4 regions of the Ideonella sp. sgz306126 genome follow, and region 1 is predicted to be linked to each of the others. Evidence: predicted binding sites of a transcription regulator. Region 1 holds the regulator's gene; each other region holds the start of a gene.
The links. Region 1 encodes sigma-54, which starts transcription at its own class of promoters, with help from an activator protein. Its sites were predicted from a motif close to TGGCANGNAANCTGCTTT; they were not measured.
Positions count from the first base shown of each region.

Region 2: the regulator sigma-54 is predicted to act here: its motif matches at 2,335-2,352, upstream of nifB (nitrogenase cofactor biosynthesis protein NifB).
Region 3: the regulator sigma-54 is predicted to act here: its motif matches at 1,146-1,163, upstream of glnA (type I glutamate--ammonia ligase).
Region 4: the regulator sigma-54 is predicted to act here: its motif matches at 1,958-1,975, upstream of AC0N04_RS05305 (pilin).

Region 1 is NZ_JBVYWP010000002.1:534,011-538,638, reverse strand. Features, by position in the region: gene AC0N04_RS06970 (SPOR domain-containing protein) at 1-65, shown strand, start outside; gene lptA (lipopolysaccharide transport periplasmic protein LptA) at 187-798, shown strand; gene lptB (LPS export ABC transporter ATP-binding protein) at 795-1,577, shown strand; gene AC0N04_RS06955 (RNA polymerase factor sigma-54) at 1,671-3,179, shown strand; gene AC0N04_RS06950 (THUMP domain-containing class I SAM-dependent RNA methyltransferase) at 3,176-4,480, shown strand; gene AC0N04_RS06945 (DsbA family oxidoreductase) at 4,493-4,628, opposite strand, start outside.
Region 2 is NZ_JBVYWP010000001.1:821,453-826,080, reverse strand. Features, by position in the region: gene AC0N04_RS03820 (hypothetical protein) at 1-42, opposite strand, end outside; gene AC0N04_RS03815 (HesB/IscA family protein) at 54-434, opposite strand; gene AC0N04_RS03810 (4Fe-4S binding protein) at 495-689, opposite strand; gene nifB (nitrogenase cofactor biosynthesis protein NifB) at 721-2,301, opposite strand; gene nifA (nif-specific transcriptional activator NifA) at 2,687-4,420, opposite strand.
Region 3 is NZ_JBVYWP010000003.1:673,868-678,495, reverse strand. Features, by position in the region: gene glnA (type I glutamate--ammonia ligase) at 1-1,033, opposite strand, end outside; gene AC0N04_RS11545 (competence/damage-inducible protein A) at 1,375-2,160, opposite strand; gene AC0N04_RS11540 (EI24 domain-containing protein) at 2,209-3,093, opposite strand; gene AC0N04_RS11535 (TIGR00266 family protein) at 3,148-3,960, opposite strand; RNA gene ssrA (transfer-messenger RNA) at 4,050-4,422, opposite strand; gene gph (phosphoglycolate phosphatase) at 4,438-4,628, opposite strand, start outside.
Region 4 is NZ_JBVYWP010000002.1:203,684-208,311, reverse strand. Features, by position in the region: gene AC0N04_RS05315 (CHASE2 domain-containing protein) at 1-1,024, shown strand, start outside; gene AC0N04_RS05310 (MBL fold metallo-hydrolase) at 1,021-1,806, shown strand; gene AC0N04_RS05305 (pilin) at 2,030-2,470, shown strand; gene AC0N04_RS05300 (pilin) at 2,583-3,023, shown strand; gene AC0N04_RS05295 (PglL family O-oligosaccharyltransferase) at 3,209-4,628, shown strand, end outside.

The DNA.
Region 1 (4,628 bases):
AGCAGGAGCGGCTCAAGGCCGACGGCGCCGACGCGGTGCTGGTGCGGGTCGAACGCACGCACTGAGCCCGCCATCGGCGCCTGCGGGGCGCCCGAAAGTCCCCCGGAGGCGGGAATTTTCAGGGTAGGCCCGAGCATTCGCGGCGCGGGTCGACGTAGAATGATATGCAAGTTTCATGCCGCAAATATGCAGATCACCGCTTCGCTCGCCACCGTGCTGGGTCTGACCTTGATCGCCGCCCCGGCGGCGCGGGCGGAGCGAGCCGATCGCAACCAGCCCATGGTGGTGGAAAGCGACGGCGGCAGCAAGGCGGCCACGGTCGACCTGACCCGGCGCATCACCACGCTGACGGGCCATGTGGTGATCAGCCAGGGCACGCTGCAGATCCGGGCCGAGAAAGTCGAGATCCACGAGGACAGCCCGGGCCGCTTCCAGGCCACCGCCCTCGGCAGCGCCGCGCAGCCGGCCACCTTCCACCAGAAGCGCGACCGGGTCGACGAAGTGATCGAAGCGCAGGCCTTGCGCGTCGACTACGACGGCACCAACGACCGGATCCGCTTCAGCGGCGACGCCAGGATGCAGGTCCTGCGCGCCGGGGTGGTGGCCGACGAGGCGCGTGCCGCCAGCATCGTCTACGACCAGCCCACCGACACCATCACCTTCGACGGCGGCGCGGCCGCCACGTCGGGCGCGGCCCCCGGCCGGGCTCGGCTGGTGTTCGTCCCGCGCGCGGCCGATGCGCCGGCCTCGGCGCCGCTGCCGCCCACGCCTGCGTCCAGCGCGGGAGCGGGGCGTTGAACCCCGCCGCCACCGCGCCGGTTTCGCCGCCCCGGCGCGAAAGCCGCCTGGAGGCCAGCGGCCTGCGCAAGACCTACGGTGCACGCACGGTCGTCAAGAACGTGCACCTGGCGGTCGGCGCCGGCGAGGTGGTCGGGCTGCTGGGCCCCAACGGGGCCGGCAAGACGACCACCTTCTACATGGTGGTGGGCCTGGTGCGCTGCGACGCCGGTGAGATCCACATCGATGGCGTGCCGGTGCACCGCATGCCGATCCACCAGCGCTCCCGCCTGGGCCTGTCGTACCTGCCGCAGGAAGCCTCGATCTTCCGCAAGCTGACGGTCGAGGAAAACATCCGCGCCGTGCTGGAACTGCGCTATGGACCCGACGGAAAGTCGCTGCCGGAGGCCGAGATCACGCGCCTGCTGGACGGCCTGCTGCACGACCTGAGCCTGACCGGCCTGCGCGACTCACCGGCGCCGGCGCTGTCGGGCGGCGAACGGCGCCGCGTCGAGATCGCCCGTGCGCTGGCCACCCAGCCTCGCTTCATCCTGCTCGACGAGCCCTTCGCCGGGGTCGATCCGATCGCCGTGATCGAGATCCAGCGCATCATCGGCTTCCTGAAGCAGCGCGGCATCGGCGTGCTGATCACCGACCACAACGTGCGCGAGACGCTGGGCATCTGCGACCGCGCCTACATCATCAGCGAGGGCGACGTGCTGGCCGAAGGCACGCCCGCGCACATCGTCGAGAACCCGGACGTGCGCCGGGTCTACCTCGGCGAACACTTCCGGATGTGACATGTCAGCCCCCCGGTCCATCCTCGATGTCTCCAGCCCGCGACGCGGCGGGCGCCTTGCCTGGGAGCGGCCCTGCGCCGTGGCGCCCGCGCGATGAAACCGACCCTCCAAGTCCGCCTCTCCCAGCATCTGGCGCTGACGCCGCAGCTGCAGCAATCGATCCGGCTGCTGCAGCTGTCGACGCTGGAGCTGCACCAGGAAGTCGAGCAGATGCTCGAACAAAACCCCTTCCTGGAACCCGAGGAGGACGCCACGCCCTTCGAGTTCGGCGCGCTCGACCGCAGCAGCGCCAGCACCCGCGAAGAGGCCGACGCCCCGGGCAGCGCGGTCGGCGAAGGCGGTGACGAGAGCACCGGCATGGACAGCGCGGAGTTCGGCACGACCGCCCGCGACGACTGGGAGAACGGCACCGAACGGGACGACTTCGACGGCATCCGCGAAACCCCCTCGGCCGGCGCAGGCAGCGGCGACGACGACTTCGAGCCCCAGGAGCGCGCCGGCAACGGGCCCAGCCTGCAGGACCACCTGCGCCAGCAGCTCTCGGGCATGCGCCTGTCGCCGCAGGACGCCGCGGCGGTGCACGTGCTGATCGAGTCGCTGAACGACGACGGCTACCTCGACGGCACGCTCGAAGACATCGTCGCGCGGGTGGCCGATGCGCTGGACCTCCACGGCGAAGAGGCCCGCGACGAGCTGTCCGACCAGCTGCGCTGCGGCCTGAAGTGGCTGCAAAGCCTGGAGCCCGCCGGCGTCGGGGCGCTGAACCTGGGCGACTGCCTGTGCCTGCAGCTGCGCCTGCGCCCGGCCGGCCCGGAGCGCGACTGCGCGATGGCGATCTGCCGCGGCCACCTGGATCTGCTGGCCCGGCGCGACCTGCGCAAGCTGGCCGCCGCCACCGCCAGCGACGAGGCCACCGTCAAGGCGGCGCAGGCGATGATCGTCGCCTGCGAGCCCAAGCCGGGGCGGCCGTTCGCCAAGGCCGAGAGCCTGATCGTCGTGCCCGACGTGATCGTCGTGAAATCGGGCCGCAACTGGAAGGTCACGCTGAACCCCGACGTGATGCCCAAGCTGCGCGTCTCCGACCTGTACGCGCAGGCGATCCGCGGCCAGCGCGGCGGCGGCAGCCTGTCGGCGCGGCTGCAGGAAGCGCGCTGGTTCATCCGCAACATCCAGCAGCGCTTCGAGACCATCCAGCGCGTCTCGCAGGCCATCGTCGAGCGGCAGAAGGCCTTCTTCAGCCACGGCGAGATCGCGATGAAGCCGCTGGTGCTGCGCGAGATCGCCGACGAACTCGGGCTGCACGAATCCACCATCTCGCGCGTGACCACCGCCAAGTACATGGCCACGCCCTACGGCACCTTCGAGCTGAAGTACTTCTTCGGCTCGTCGCTCAACACCGATGCCGGCGGCAATGCGTCGAGCACGGCGGTGCGCGCGCTGATCAAGCAGTTCGTCGCGGCCGAGAACATCGCCAAGCCGCTGTCCGACAGCCAGATCGCCGAGATGCTCGAAGAGCAGGGCATCCAGGTCGCGCGCCGCACGGTGGCCAAATACCGCGAGGCGCTCAAGATCGCGCCCGCCAACCTGCGCAAGGCCCTATGAATCCCGCTCCGCCCGGCGCCACGCCGCGCCGTGTCCAGCGCGAGCGCGCGGCGCGCTCGTCGGTCACCACCGGCACGCTGTTCCTGCCCTGCGCCGCCGGGGTCGAACCCTGGCTGCTGGAGGAATGCACCCGCCTGCTGCCCGCCGGCACGCCGATCGAGGCCGGCCGCGGCGGCGTCTACGTCAGCGGCAGCCTGGCCGACGCGATGCGGCTCAACCTCGGCAGCCGGCTGGCGCAGCGCGTGCTGTGGCAGGTCGTGGACGGTCCGTACCGCGACGAGCACGACCTCTACGACCTGGCGTGCCACGTGCGCTGGGACGACTGGATCACCCCGCGCCACACGCTGCGCGTCGACACCTCGGCCTGGCGCTGCCCGTTGCAAAGCCTGAACTTCGCCGCGCTGCGCATCAAGGACGCGGTCTGCGACGTGATGCGCGACGCCACCGGCGAGCGGCCCAGCGTCGACACCCGCTCCCCCGATCTGGCGCTGGCGCTGCACCTCGGTCCCGACCATGCGTCGCTCAGCATCGACTTGTCCGGCGAGGCCTTGTTCAAGCGCGGCTGGCGCGAGGTCAAGGGCGAGGCGCCGCTCAAGGAGACCCTGGCCGCGGCGATGCTGGCGGCCGCCGGCTGGCAGGGCCGCGAGCAGGACGGCGGTCTGCTCGACCCCTGCTGCGGCGCCGGCACGATCGCGATCGAGGCCGCGCAGATCGCCTGCGGCATCGCGCCCGGGCTGCAGCGCCGCTTCGCGTTCGAGCGCCTGCTGCCGTTCCGCGAGCACCAGGCAGCCTGGCGCGAGATGAAGCAACAGGCCGAGGCCGCCGTCCACGCGCCGGCGGTACCGATCTGGGCCGGCGACGTGAGCTTTCGCATGACCGACTTCGCCACCCGCAACGCCGAGCGCGCCGGGGTGCTCCAGGCCATCGAGTTCAAGACCGCCGACGCGCTGCAGCGCCCGGCGCCTGCGGCGCACGGCACGATCCTGATGAACCCGCCCTACGGCGAGCGCATCGCGCCCAAGGGGCAGGGCTCGAACCGCTTCGCCGAGCGCGACAGCACCGGCGAGAAATTCGAAGGCGCGGCCGACGCGGGCGAGTTCTACGCCCGCCTGGCCGCCCACTGGAAGAAGGGCTACGCCGGCTGGACAGCCTGGGTGCTGACGCCCGAGCCCAAGCTGCCGACGCTGATGCGGCTCAAGGAGAGCCGGCGCGTGCCGATGTGGAACGGCCCGATCGAGTGCCGGATGTTCCGCTTCGACCTGGTCAGCGGCTCGATGCGCAAGGACGCGACGCCGCCCTGAGCGGCGCGACGTTCAGGCCGCCTCGGCGGCGATCTGCCGCAGCGCCTGCTCGAACACCTCGGGCGGCTGGCCGCCCGAGATCAGGTGCCGGTCGTTGATGATGATGGACGGCACCGAGTGGATGCCTGCCTGCTGCCAGCGCGCCTCG
Region 2 (4,628 bases), on a different contig from region 1:
GGGCAGCCCCAGGCCCAGCACCGCATCGTCGAATTCGACCATGCCCACCGCTCTCAGTGCCGCTTGAGCGAGGCCAGCGACACCATGGCTTCGGCGGGCCTGGCCACGTCGCCCGAGCTGCTGCAGGCGCAGGGCCCGGCCGACGGGTTGAAGAAGGTCAGACCCGACTGCGTCGGGCTTTCGGCGAAGTCCACCGTGACGCCGTCGAGCACCAGACGGCTCTCTGCCGGCAGGAACACCCGCACGTCGCCCACCGCGAGCTCGGCGTCGCCGGCCAGCGGGGCCGCCTGCACGGTGAACTCCGAGCTGTAGCCCGAGCAGCCGCCGGGCGTGACGCTGAGGCGAAAACCCCCGGCGGGGTGCTCGGAGAAGCGCACCATGCGGCGCATGAACCTGGCCGCAGCCGGGGTGACGGTGACGTTGGGAAGAATCATTGGATACTCGCTTCGACGGTTATCAACGCGGGGCGCGGCCGACGCCGGGGGCCCCTGTCCTCAGGCCTTCTTGATGCAGCCGTCCACCGGACACACGGCCACGCACTGCGGCGAGTCGAACTGGCCCACGCACTCGGTGCACTTGTTGGGGTCGATGATGTAAGTGCCGCCCTTCTCGCGGATGGCCACGTTGGGGCACTCAGGCTCGCAGGCGGAGCAGCCTGTGCAGGTGGAGGCGATGATCTTCAGGGCCATGGTGTTCTCCTGGTCTGGGTGGGGATGACGTTCAGGCGGCTTCGGCAGCGCCGATGAGCGCGCCCTGGCGGATCGCGGCGTCGCCGCGCGGCACGTGGCGCAGCTCACCGTTGGCGATGCGCTGGCGGTAGTCGGCGAACCAGCGCAGCGCGGCCTTCTCGATGTACTCGTGGGCGTACTCTTCCACCGGTTCGATGCCGGCGGCCTTGAGCTCGTCACGCGGGCAGGCGCCGATCTTGGCCACCAGCACCGCGTGACAGTCGTTGATGGCCTTGACGATGGAGGGCAACTGCTCGTCCTCGCCGTAGCCGCCCTGGCAGTAGAGGTCCACGCGGCGGTGACCCACGAACATGGCCTGGTCCTTCGAGACCTGGAAGATCTGGAACTCGGTGGCGTGGCCGAAGTGCTGGTTGACCTTGCCATGGCCCTCGGTGGCCACCGCCAGCAGCACGCTCATGTCGGGGTCGATGTGGTCGAGGTCGAGCTGGGCGGCCAGCGCATCCACCTTGGCCTGGTGCTGCGACTGGCGCTCCAGCTCCACGGCGGCCTGGTAGGCCTGACGCTTGCCCAGGTCGTACACCACCTCGCCCATGGCGTCGATCTTGTCGAGGGTGAATTCGTCGCTGCGGTCTTCGCCCAGCAGGCCCACCGCGTCGGCGCGGCATTGCCGGCAATGCCGCATCAGGTTCGCGCCGCCCATGCAGGCGTCCTGCACGGCCTTGAGCTCCTGCGCCGTGGGGCCGCGCTGGCCGGTCAGGCCGAAGACGGTGCCGTGCTCGGCTTCCGAGATCAGCGGCATGATGTTGTGCAGGAAGGCGCCGCGCTTCTTGACCTCGCGGTTCACCTCGATCAGGTGCTGGTCGTTGACGCCGGGGATCAGCACCGAGTTGATCTTGGTGAGCACGCCGCGCGCGGTCAGCATCTCCAGGCCCAGCATCTGGCGCTGGTGCAGGATGCGGGCGGCTTCCACGCCGGTGATGCGGCGATGGTCCCAGTAGATCCAGGGGTAGATCTTGGCGCCGATCTCCGGGTCCACCATGTTGATGGTGATCGTGACGTGGTCGATGTTGTGCTTGCAGATCTCGTCCACCAGGTCGGGCAGGGCCAGGCCGTTGGTGGACAGGCACAGCTTGATGTCCGGCGCCTTCTCGCTCAGCGCGCGCATGGTGTCGAAGGTCTTCTTCGGGTTGGCCAGCGCGTCGCCCGGGCCGGCGATGCCCAGCACGGTCATCTGCGGGATCTCGCTCGCCACGGCCAGCACCTTCTTCACCGCCTGGTCGGGCGTGAGCTTCTGGCTCACGACGCCGGGGCGCGATTCATTGCTGCAGTCGTACTTGCGATTGCAGTAGTTGCACTGGATGTTGCAGGCCGGGGCCACGGCCACGTGCATGCGGGCGAAGTGGTGGTGGGCCTCTTCCGAATAGCAGGGGTGGTTCTTGACCTTGTCCCAGATCTCGGCGGGCATGTCGCCCTGGCCGTCGGACGAGCCGCAACTTGCCTTGCCCTCGCCTCCGGTGGTGCCGCAACCCCCGCTGGAAGGGGCGACTTCACTGACCGCCTGTCGACCCTTCTTCAGATCGGCGATGGAAACGAATGTGGCCTGGCCTGACATGGAGCACCTCGCATGGTGACGAATGCAAGCCCCATTGCGAGACCCGTGCCAGCGTGAATTCCCTTGTGAATCAACAACTTGCTGTGTAGGGTCAGCGCAGTCGCGCTGTGCCGGTCACGACAAAAGCGACAAGCCCGGGCGCAGACGCCGCGGCTGGCGCGTCAGCGGTGGGCCGTCGCGGCGACGGGCGAGCGCCGCTGCTCGTCGTGCAAGCGCAGCAGCACATCTGAAAATGCCCTGCGCAGGCGCAGGCAACGTCGTCCACGAGCGCGCCAAGGCCAGAAAGCTGGGTGCGATGCCATGCGGTACCTCCAGAGCTGTCGTCGAGGCCCCGGCCCGTCTTGCCGGGGGGCGTCGGTGCGTGGGGTTCGCGGCCTTGTCTCGGTCAGAGCTTGCGCACCTCGATATGGTGCTTCTGCAGCGCATAGCCCAGCTGCCTCGGAGTCACCCGCAGCAGCCGCGCGGCCTTGGCCTGCACCCAGCCGCATTGCTCCATGGCCCACACCAGGCGGTCGCGCTCGCCCTCGGGTGGCTCGGGGCCGAACTGGCGCGGGGGCACGGCCGAGGCGTCGCTCAGTCGCGCGGTGGGGCCGATGCGCAGCACCTCGTCGCCATCGCTGTCATCGTCGTGATCGTGCCCCGAAGGCACGGGTGCCGGGGCCTCGTGGTGCGAGCGGCCCGCGAAGTGGATGGTGCTGCCGGTGGCTGCGGCCACCGCGTCTTCCTTGTCGATGTGGTGCAGCGTCTGCGTGAGGCAGCGGTTGCTCTTGCATGGGAAAGCCAGGTCGCCGATCTGATCGCCCGCCACCATGGTGGCGGTGCGCTCGATGCAGTTCTGCAGCTCGCGCACATTGCCCGGCCAGTAGCAGTTGCTCAGCACCGCCATGGCCTCGGGCGTCACCTTCAGGGCCTTGCGGTTTTCCTTGTTGTAGCGGTCGAGGAAGTGGGCCACCAGCGGCGGTATGTCGTCGCGGCGCTCGCGCAGCGGCGGCAGGAAGATGCTGACCACGTTGATGCGGTAGTACAGGTCGGCCCGGTACTCGCCGCGCTGCACCATGCGTTCCAGGTCCCGGTTGGTGGCGCAGATCAGACGCACGTCCACCTTCACCGGGCGGCTTCCGCCCACGCGTTCGAATTCGCGCTCCTGCAGCACGCGCAGCAGCTTGGCCTGGAAGGCGGGCGAGATGTCGCCCACCTCGTCGAGGAACAGGGTGCCGCCGCTGGCCAGCTCGAAGCGGCCCTTGCGGTCGCCCACCGCGCCGGTGAAAGCGCCTTTCTCGTGGCCGAACAACTCGGATTCGAGCAGCGACTCCGTGAGCGCCGCGCAGTTCACCTTGATGAAGGGCGCGTCCTTGCGCGGCGAGAGGTAGTGCACCGCCCGGGCGATCTCCTCCTTGCCGGTGCCGCTCTCGCCGCGCAGCAGCACGGTCGAGCGCGACGGCGCGGCCTGATGCACCTCGGCGAACACGCGCTGCATCTGGCGCGACTGGCCCACCACGTTGTCCAGGGCGTAGCGGCGGCGGGCCGGCTCGCGCGTCAACGCCTTGCGCAGCCGCGTGGCTTCGAGCTGCAGGCGTTGGTGCTCCTCGCTCACCGCATGGTGCAAGGTGACCTGCTGGGCCAGCAGCGTGGCGATCATGGTCAGCACGCGCTGGTCGTCGGACAAACGCGCGACGCCTTCCACCTCGCGCTGGGCGGCCAGCACGCCCACGGTGTGCTGGTCGGCGCGCAGCGGCACCACGATGAAGGCCAGCCGTCGCCCCTTCTGCGGACCGAAGGCGCCGGTGCGGTCGATGAACTCGTCGCTCTGCTCGACGTTGGTCAGCACCACCGGCAGGCCGGTGCCGTACACATGCCCGATCACGCCCTCGCCGTCGTGCCAGCGGCCACGTTCGACCTCGGCCTGGCTCAGGCCCACGGCCGAGTGCACCTTGAGCATGCTGTCTTCGGTGTCGGGCAGCACGATCATGGCGCGCGCCAGGCCGATCTGGGCCGACAAGGTGTTCAGCGCGGCGCGGAAGGTGCGGTGGATGTCGAGTGAATCACCCAGGATTCGACACACCTCGTAAACGGTACTGAGCTCCAGGCTGGAGCGCTCCTGTGCGATGCGGCTGATCACGGTGCACCTCCTGGGGCGGGTTGGGAGCGCGGCCGGTGCGTCGGGCCTTGAGCTGGTGCATGGACGGCACCGACCCGGGTGGTGTCGGGGCTGGGGCAGGGTTGTCCCGAGTCCATCAGCAAAAAACGCGCCGGTGCCGGGGCACCCGGCTGCGGAGGACCGCAGCCACCGTCGGCGCGAGGGCGCAGACCGCTCGGGAGCAGCCCGG
Region 3 (4,628 bases), on a different contig from region 1:
AGGCCGAGCGGTTCTTGGCCGAGTAGGCCAGCTTCACCGGGGCTTCGAAGCCCGGCACCAGGCGCTTGTAGCTGTTGGTGCCCGGGTTCGTGATCGCGTTCAGCGCACGGGCGTGCTTGATGATGCCGCCGATGTAGTACAGCGCGAATTCCGACAGACCGGCATAGCCGTCACCGGCGAACAGGTTCTTGCCGTCCTTCCAGACCGACTGGTGCACGTGCATGCCCGAGCCGTTGTCGCCGACGATGGGCTTGGGCATGAAGGTCGCCGTCTTGCCGTAGGCATGGGCGACGTTGACGATGATGTACTTCTGCAGTTGCAGCCAGTCTGCACGCTGGACCAGCGAGCTGAACTTGGTGCCGATTTCCATCTGGCCTGCGTTCGCCACTTCGTGGTGATGCACCTCGACCGGAATGCCCAGCTGTTCGAGCAGCAGGCACATTTCCGAACGCATGTCCTGGGCGCTGTCGACCGGCGGCACCGGGAAGTAGCCGCCCTTGACGCTGGGACGATAACCGGTGTTGCCGTGCTCGTATTCCTTGCCGGAGTTCCAGGCGGCTTCTTCGGATTCGATCTTGAAGAAGCAACCCGACATGTCGTTCGCCCAGCGCACGCTGTCGAAGACGAAGAACTCGGGTTCCGGACCGAAGTAGGCCACGTCACCCAGGCCGGAAGCCTTCATGTAGGCTTCGGCGCGCTTGGCCAGCGAGCGCGGATCGCGCTCGTAGGGCTTGCCGTCGGTCGGGTCGATGACGTCGCACGTCAGCAGCAGCGTCGGCTCTTCGAAGAAGGGGTCGACGTTGGCGGTATTCGGGTCCGGCATCAGCAACATGTCGGAGGCTTCGATCCCCTTCCAGCCGGCGATCGACGAGCCATCGAACGCGTGGCCCGAGCTGAACTTGTCTTCGTCAAATGCGGACACGGGCACGGTGACGTGCTGCTCCTTGCCACGGGTATCGGTGAAGCGGAAGTCAACGAACTTGATTTCGTTGTCCTTCACCATCTTCATCACATCGGCGACGGTCTTGGCCATCAATAGGGCTCCTGGCGGATGAGTTGTCAACAGAGGTTCGGGGTCGATGGCGGCAGGAGCGCCACGGCCTGACTGCAGCCGGGGTGCCCGTGTTCACCACGGCGCGGGGAATGTAGCAGAAAGCGTGCCCAGAAATGGTGAACGATGCCAGCAAAGTTGTGCCGCACCGGGGCGGTATCGCTTTCCAATGCGCCAGGACAAGCCGGCTGCCGCCATCGAAGACCGCACCCCGCGCGCGCGACTGAATCCGCGCTGCACGACGCCGACCATCGATTCCTGGAAACAGACGACATTGCACCAAATTGGGTTTTCGCGCACCAGTTAGGCTCATGCCAGCCAGATCAGGCTGCACGCCAGCGCAAGTCGGGCATGGCCTGCAAGCCGGCCACCAGCGTGTCGTAGGCCGCCACCACGGCCGAGGGCTCGCCCTTGACGCCCAGCTCGATGTGACGCCCGCGCTGCGGGTGATCGACACTGGGCAGGCTGAACACCTTCACGCCGGGATGACGCGCCTCGATCGCCAGCATCAGCGGCGTCAACGTCGCCTCCATCGCGCCGTCGATGTAGACCGCGCGCTCGGCGTGCGCCTTGGGCGCCAGGCCCGCGTACACAGTGTCCAGCACCCACTCGATCATCGGATGGGCCATCACCGGGAAGCCGGGCACGAAATGAACGTTGCCGACGCTGAAGCCGGGAATCTTGTTGTAGGGATTCGGAATCAGGCTCGCCCCTTGCGGAAACACGCCCATGTTCAAGCGATGCAGGTTGTCGGGCAGCTCCGGGTCCCACACCTCGCCCTTCTCGGCAGCCATCTCCCGCATGCGCTCTTCGATCAGCAGGCGCGCCTGCGGGTGCAGCGCCAGGGGTCGCCCGCTGGCGGCGGCGGCACACTGGCGCGTGTGGTCGTCGGGGGTGGCGCCAATGCCGCCGCAGCAGAACACCGTCTCCTCCCCCGCCAGGGCCGACTTGAGCGCCGCCGTGATGTCGACCGGATCGTCACCGAGGTATCGCGCCCAGGCCAGCGTCTGGTGACGCGCGGCCAGCAGTTCGATCACCCGTGCGAGGTGCTTGTCCTGACGGCGACCCGAGAGGATCTCGTCGCCGATGATGATGAGTCCGAAACGCATGGAGATTCCGATCGATGGCGCGAATTCCTGCGGTGCGGCGGGCACCGATCAGGCCGGAGGCAGGACCGGCGGCAGATCCGCAGGATGGAGCGACGCAGCGGGGCCGGCATTCGCAGGCATGGCCTCGACATCCACCTCGGCCTGACGGCGATGCACCTGCAGCGCCGCCAATGCGTAATGGGCGAACCACAGCGCGGAGAACGCGAATACCAGCGTGTACAGCCACACCGACACGGCCACCAGCAGCGGTGCCAGCACCAGCGTGGCCGCACTGATGGCCCAGATCAGCGATGGCGCCGCCCCCAAGTAGCCGGTGACGATGCCGATGATCAGCAAAGGCCAGCGGTGCTCGCGCAACACGGCTCGGCGCTCCACCGCGCTGGCATGATCGGCCAGCACGTCGAAACTCATCACCTGCTTGGTCAGCCAGCCCCAGATCAGCGGCGGCAGGATCAGCACCAGCGGCGGCACGAACCACAGCGGCACGGTGATCATCATCGCCAGCAAGGCCACCACGGTGCAGCCCAGCGCCCACAGCACGCTGCGCCACATCCCCGCTCCGTGGCGCCGCTCCAGCGCCGCAAAACGCCGCTCATGGACGATGCCGACCACCGCAGGCGTCATCAGCCAGGCCACCAGCAGCAGGCTCAAAACGACGATGAAGGGCACCGCCAACGCGACCACGATCATCGGCGCGAGCACGACACGAAAGTTGGCACCCAGCGTGCCATCCAGCCACTTCAGCATCGCGCTCACCAGCGACCAGTTTTCCAGCGTGGCGCGCACCGCCGCCACCGCGTCGGCCCAATAGAACCAGCCCAGCCCGACCGCCAGGCTGCCGGCAATCAGCAAGGGCAGCAGCGACAGGCCGATGACGCGGGGCAGGAACAGGTAGGCAAACGCGCGCCAGAACGAATCGAGCAGGAGCTTCATGAGGCCGAGGATAAGGCAGAAGCCGCGCCGCGCGACGCCGCGCGCACGAAACGCTCAATCGTCATCGCTGCCCAGCACCGCGCCTAGCAGTCCGCCCGCAGCGATGCCGCCCAGCATGCTTCCCCCTTGCGTGGCGCCGCCGGTCTGCGGTGCCGCCGCGAACACCCGGCTGGCCAGGCGGGAGAACGGCAGGCTTTGGATCCACACGGTCCCTGGGCCCGTCAGTTTCGCCAGGAACAAGCCTTCGCCGCCGAACAAGGCCGTCTTCACCTTGCCGACATACTGGATCTCGAAAGAAACACCCGGCGTGAAGGCCACCACGCAACCGGTGTCCACGAGCAACGTCTGCCCGGCCTGCAACTCGCGGCGCACCACCGTGCCGCCGGCATGCACGAAGGCCAGGCCGTCGCCATCCAGGCGTTGCATCACGAAGCCGTCGCCACCGAAGAACCCCGCCGACAGCCGCTGCTGGAAGAACACCCCCAGCGACACGCCCCGCGCAGCGCACAGGAACGCCTCCTTCTGGCAGATCAAGGTCCCGCCCAGTTGGCGCAGATCCATCGGCACGATCTTGCCCGGGTACGGCGCCGCGAACGCGACCCGCCGCTTGCCCGTGGTCGGATTGCTGTACACCGTGGTGAACAACGATTCGCCGGAAATCAGCCGTTTGCCGGCCCCCAGCAACTTGCCGAACAAGCCGCCCGATCCGGTCGAACCGTCGCCGAACACCGCGTCCATGTCGATGCCGGCGTCCATGAACATCAGGCTACCCGCTTCGCCGATCGCCGCCTCGCCGGGATCGAGTTCCACCTCGACGAACTGCATCTCGGCGCCCTTGATCTCGAAATCCACCACGTCCATTGCCATTGCATCCCCTCGGCCCGTCGGACCTTGAAAGGCATCCATCGTACAAAAAGAAAAGCCGACCGGCGTGAACCGGTCGGCTTTTCGGAAGCTGGTGGAGCCGGGGGGAATTGAACCCCCGTCCGCAAGCCTTCGCCAGGCAGATCTACATGTTTAGCTGACTGATTTGGATCTCACACGCCCGACCGCGCAGCAGCACGCTGTCGGGAATGCCAGCCACTGAATCTCGTTTTCTGATGAGTGGCCCACCGGAAAACCAGCCAATGTGAATGACCTCTCTGTCCTGGGTCTTGCGACTTCAGACGCGGCCCATTGGCCAACCGCTGAGAGGCTCACCGGTGTTAAGCGGCGAGGGCGTACGAAGTATCGTTCGCAGTTACTTTGTTTCCAGTGGTTTTACGAGCGAACTGGTGCTCGACATGCCCTGTCCCAACTCCGCACCCACGTCGAAACCAGGTCGGCCCCAGGACAATGGCTATTTTAGGCTTGTTCAAGCCACTTCAAGAGGCCTTGCGGGAATTCAATCACCGCGTCGGCCCCCCAGTCGGCGATGGGTGCACCTTGGCCCAGGTAGCCCCAACCCGCGGCCAGCGTCGCCATGCCCGCCGCCCGGCCGGCCTGGATGTCGCGCAAGTCGTCGCCGACGTAGACACAGTGCTCCGGCGCCACGG
Region 4 (4,628 bases), 330 kb from region 1:
CTTGTTGCTGAGCGTGGTGCTGGGCGGCACGGGCTGGGCCCAGGCCCGCGGCCAGCTCGTGCTGCCGGTCGCTGCCGCGTGGGTGCTGGGCAGCCTGCAGTTCGTGCTGGCGCTGGGGACGAACTATGTCGGCGAATGGCGTCGCCGCCGCTCGCTGGTCGATCTGTTCAGCACCTACCTGCCGCCGGAGCGGGTGCGACAACTGGTGCGTGGCGCCGGTGCGACCGCGTTGATGGCCGAGAACCGCGAGCTCAGCGTGCTGTTCTGCGATCTGCAGGGCTTCAGCGCGCTGGCCGAAACGCTGCCCCCGCTGGCGCTGCGCGATCTGCTGAACCAGTACTTCTCGGAGACCAGCGCCATCGTCCACGCCCACGGCGGCACGCTGGACAAATTCATCGGCGACGCGGTGATGGCCTTCTGGGGCGCTCCGCTGCCGCAGCCCGACCACGCGGTGCACGCCGTTCGCGGTGCGCTCGCGCTGGCGCAAGGCCTGCCGCCGATGAACCGCCACCTGGCCGCGCAAGGCCTGCCGCCGGTCAACTTCGGCATCGGCCTGGCCACCGGCCTGGTCTGCGTCGGCGATCTCGGCTCGCGGCTGCGCCGCAGCTACACGGCGGTGGGCGACGCGGTCAATCTGGCCGCCCGGCTCGAAGCGCTGACCCGCGAGATGGGCATCGGCCTGCTGGTGGCCGACAGCACCCGCCACGCCTGCGGCGACCAATTGACCGACGTGGTGTGGCTGGAAGTCGACGAATGCCAGGTCCGCGGCCGGGCCCAACCCGTGACGCTGTTCACACCGCTGCAGCCGCCATCGTCGGCGCAGGCCCTTGCGCGCGAAGAAGTGGGCATTTGGCACCTTGCGCTCCAGGCCGCGCGCCAGCAACATGGCGCCCAGGCCCATGCCCATCTGGCGCGGCTTCATGACTTGCTCGCGCTCCATCCCCTCGAATCACCGCCTGCGCTGCTGACCCTGGCTGCGCGCCTGCAACGTCAGCTGGCCGCCGCGCCGCCCAGCGCCCCATGACCGCACCCCTGTCCATCCGGGTGCTGGGCTGCTCCGGCTCGCTGGCGCGCGATTGCCGCACCACCGCCTTCCTGCTCGATGACGACCTGCTGGTCGATGCCGGCACCGGCGTCGGCGATCTGACGCTGGACGAACTCGGCCGCATCGATCACATCCTGCTCAGCCACTCGCACCTGGACCACGTGCTGGGCGTGCCGCTGCTGGCCGACAGCGTGATGCGTCGCCGCCTGGGCCGCCCGCCGATCCAGGTCCACGCCTTGCCCGAGACCCTGGCCGCGCTGCGCGCCCACCTGTTCAACGACCAGATCTGGCCCGACTTCACCCGCCTGCCCAGCGCCCAGGCGCCGGTGCTCACGCTGGTGCCGCTGGCGGTGGGCCAGGCCTTGGTCCTGGGCGCCCGCCAGCGCAGCTTCCGGGTGCTGCCGGCCCACCACACCGTGCCAGCCGTGGGCTACGCGGTGCAGGGCGGGCAGGGGGCCTGGGTCTACACCGGCGACACCGGCCCCAACCCGGCCTTGTGGGCGGCCTTGCAAGGCATCGACGTGGCCCAACTGGTGATCGAGATCGCCTTTCCCGAGAGCGAACGCGCCGTCGCCGCCGACAGCCGCCACCACTGCCCGTCCACGCTGGCGACCGAGCTGGCGCAGGTGCCCGCGGGGGCCCAGGTGCTGCTCACCCACATCAAGCCCGGCGAGATGGACACCGTGTTGGCCGACCTGGCCAGCCAACTGGCAGGCCCACCGCCGCTGGCGCTGCGCGCGGGGCAGATGCTGAGCTGCTGATCGCGCAGGGCCGCCCCGCCCGGTGGCCGGCCGACGCAGCGACTGACAATTTTTGTCACCTGCCTCCGCCAAGTGACGCGTTGAGGCGGTCCCGACCGACCAGATGGGTCACTCGCCGTGCAAACTTCACTCGGAACAGACCGTTTCAAGCTGGCACGCGAATCGCAAAGAAGAAGGCCGTAGCACCCCTTTTTCAACCGAGTCACTCTGAAGGAGCTTACTCATGAAGCGCGTTCAACAAGGTTTCACCCTGATCGAACTGATGATCGTCGTGGCGATCATCGGTATCCTGGCCGCCATCGCCTTGCCGGCTTACCAAGACTACTTGGCTCGCTCGCAAATGTCGGAGGCGATGACCTTGGCTGACGGCCTGAAGACTCCTGTGATGGACGTCTTTGGTCAAGCCGGCACCTGCCCGACCAACGGTAGCGATGGTATTGATACGAACACGAACATCAAGGGCAAATATGTCGCTCAAGTCGATGTTGCAGGCACCGCGCCTGCTTGCACCATCACGGCTACCATGGTTTCCACTGGGGTGAGCAGTGGGATTCAAGGCAAGACGCTGACGCTGACGATGACCAATAACGGCGGTTCCCTTTCTTGGGCCTGCACCTCTAACGCATTGCAGAAGTATGTGCCGAAGGCTTGCGTGGGCGCCTAACTAGACTCACCGCTGTCGGTTGAGTAAAAAAGGGGCCAATTCGGCCCCTTTTTTTTGGAATTTCCAAAAGATATGGCCGAATAACTATTTAGAAGTTTAGGCGGAATACCAAATGAAGCTGGAGCGTGGCTTTACTCTGATTGAATTGATGATCGTCATGGCTGTCATTGGGATTCTGGCGGCCTTGGGTCTTCCCGCATACCAAGACTATTTGGGGCGAGCCCAGATGAGCGAGGCTATAAATATGGCTTCGGCACAAAAGGGTCCAATTACGGACTATTTCATTCAGACGGGTGCTTGCCCGACAAATGCGACGCCGGGGTTTACAGATCTGTCATCCGCGCAGGGTAAATATACGGCTTCAATTGAATTGAGTGGTGGAACTGAATGTGTTGTTAAGGCGACGATGAATCACTCTGGCGTCGGGGAGGGGATCGCGGATCAGACGTTAACGTTTACATCCGTATCAATAGTCGCAGGGGGGAGTTCTCAATGGACATGCACTTCTTCTGCAGCGCAAAAATATCTTCCGAAGAGTTGCACTGGAATTTAATTCGGTTGATCGAATCAAGTCGTGTAGTTGTTGATATTTTGGAATCCAAGCCCACGTGAATCCGGCAGCGCACATCTGACTTCCTGCGGTGGCAATGCGGGTCGATCAGTTGTTACCATCAATCCTTTTGAGCGATTGATATGGCCGCAAAGACTGGGTGTGCAGTGAGTGTTTCAGTTGGCTCAATGCTGCCAGCACTGCTGCTCCCCACCCTCCTCGCCTACAACCTCAGCCCGTCCGCCACGCTGCTGAACCAGTTGCTGGCGGTGGCGGGGTGGGGCGGCGTGCTGCTGGCGGGGTCGCCGCGCTGGGTGCGCGGCGCGTGGCGGCCGGCGGCGCCGTTGCTGGCCGCGTTGGCGTTGTTGATGGGGGCGGTGCTGGTCTCGATGGCCGGCAGCCTGCCGAGTTCATTGGCCTTCGAATCGCTGGCCCTGCTGGCGGCGGCGATGGCGCTGGTGGGGGTGTCGGCGGCACGGGGTACCGGCCCGCGCGGCGAGGCCGGCGAGGGCTCGGCCGGTGACGCCGAATGGCACGGCTTCGCCTCGGCGATGGTGGTGGCGGGATTGGCCAGCACGGCGGTGGCGCTGGTGCAGGTGTTCGCGCCGCAATGGGCCGACGGCACCTGGATCGCGCGCTCGGGCCTGCCGGGTCGTGCGGTGGGCAACCTGCGTCAGCCCAACCACCTCAGCAGCCTGTTGCTGTGGGGCCTGATCGCGCTGGTGCCGCTGATGCAGGCCCGGCGCTGGTTCGCCTGGCGCCTGCCGGACGCGGCGGCGGCCCTGTTCGGCGCGGCGATGGTGCTGGCGGTGGTGCTCAGCGCCTCGCGCACCGGCACGGTGGGCATCTTGCTGCTGGCCGTCTGGGGCGCGCTGGACAAGCGCCTGGATCGGCGGGTGCGCTGGGCGCTGCTGGCGGCACCGCTGGTGTATGCGCTGTGCTGGTTCGTGATGGACGGCTGGGCGCATGAGACGGCCCATGCCTTCGGCGGCGAGGCGCGGCTGCACGAGACCGATCTGTCGTCCTCGCGCTTCGGGATCTGGCGCGACACGCTGGCGCTGATCCGCGCCAACCCGTGGACGGGGGTGGGTTGGGGCGAATTCAACTTCGCCTGGACGCTGACGCCCTTTCCCGGCCGGCCGGTGGCCTTCTTCGACCACACCCACGACCTGTTCCTGCAGTTCGCCGTCGAACTGGGCCTGCCGATGGCGGTGCTGGTGTGCGGCCTGCTGGCGTGGGCCTTGTGGCGCGCCGCGCGCCGCGCCTGGGCGGTGCCGGGCGACGCCGGGGCGGCGGCGCGGGCGGTGTTCGTGATGCTGCTGATGATCGGCCTGCACAGCCTGCTCGAATATCCGCTCTGGTACGCCTATTTCCTGCTGCCCACGGCCTGGGCCTGGGGCAGCCTGCTGCGCGGCGAGCCGGCGCAACGCGGCAAGCTCGGGGTCGAACGCTCGTGGGCCGGTCCCTTGCTGGGCCTGGCGATGATCGCCGGGTCGGTGTTCGCGCTGACCGATTACGGCAAGGTGGTGGCCATCTACGTCGCCGGGGACAACGATGCGTCGCTGGCGCAGCGCATCGAGCGGGGACGCAGCAGCGTCTTCTTCGCCT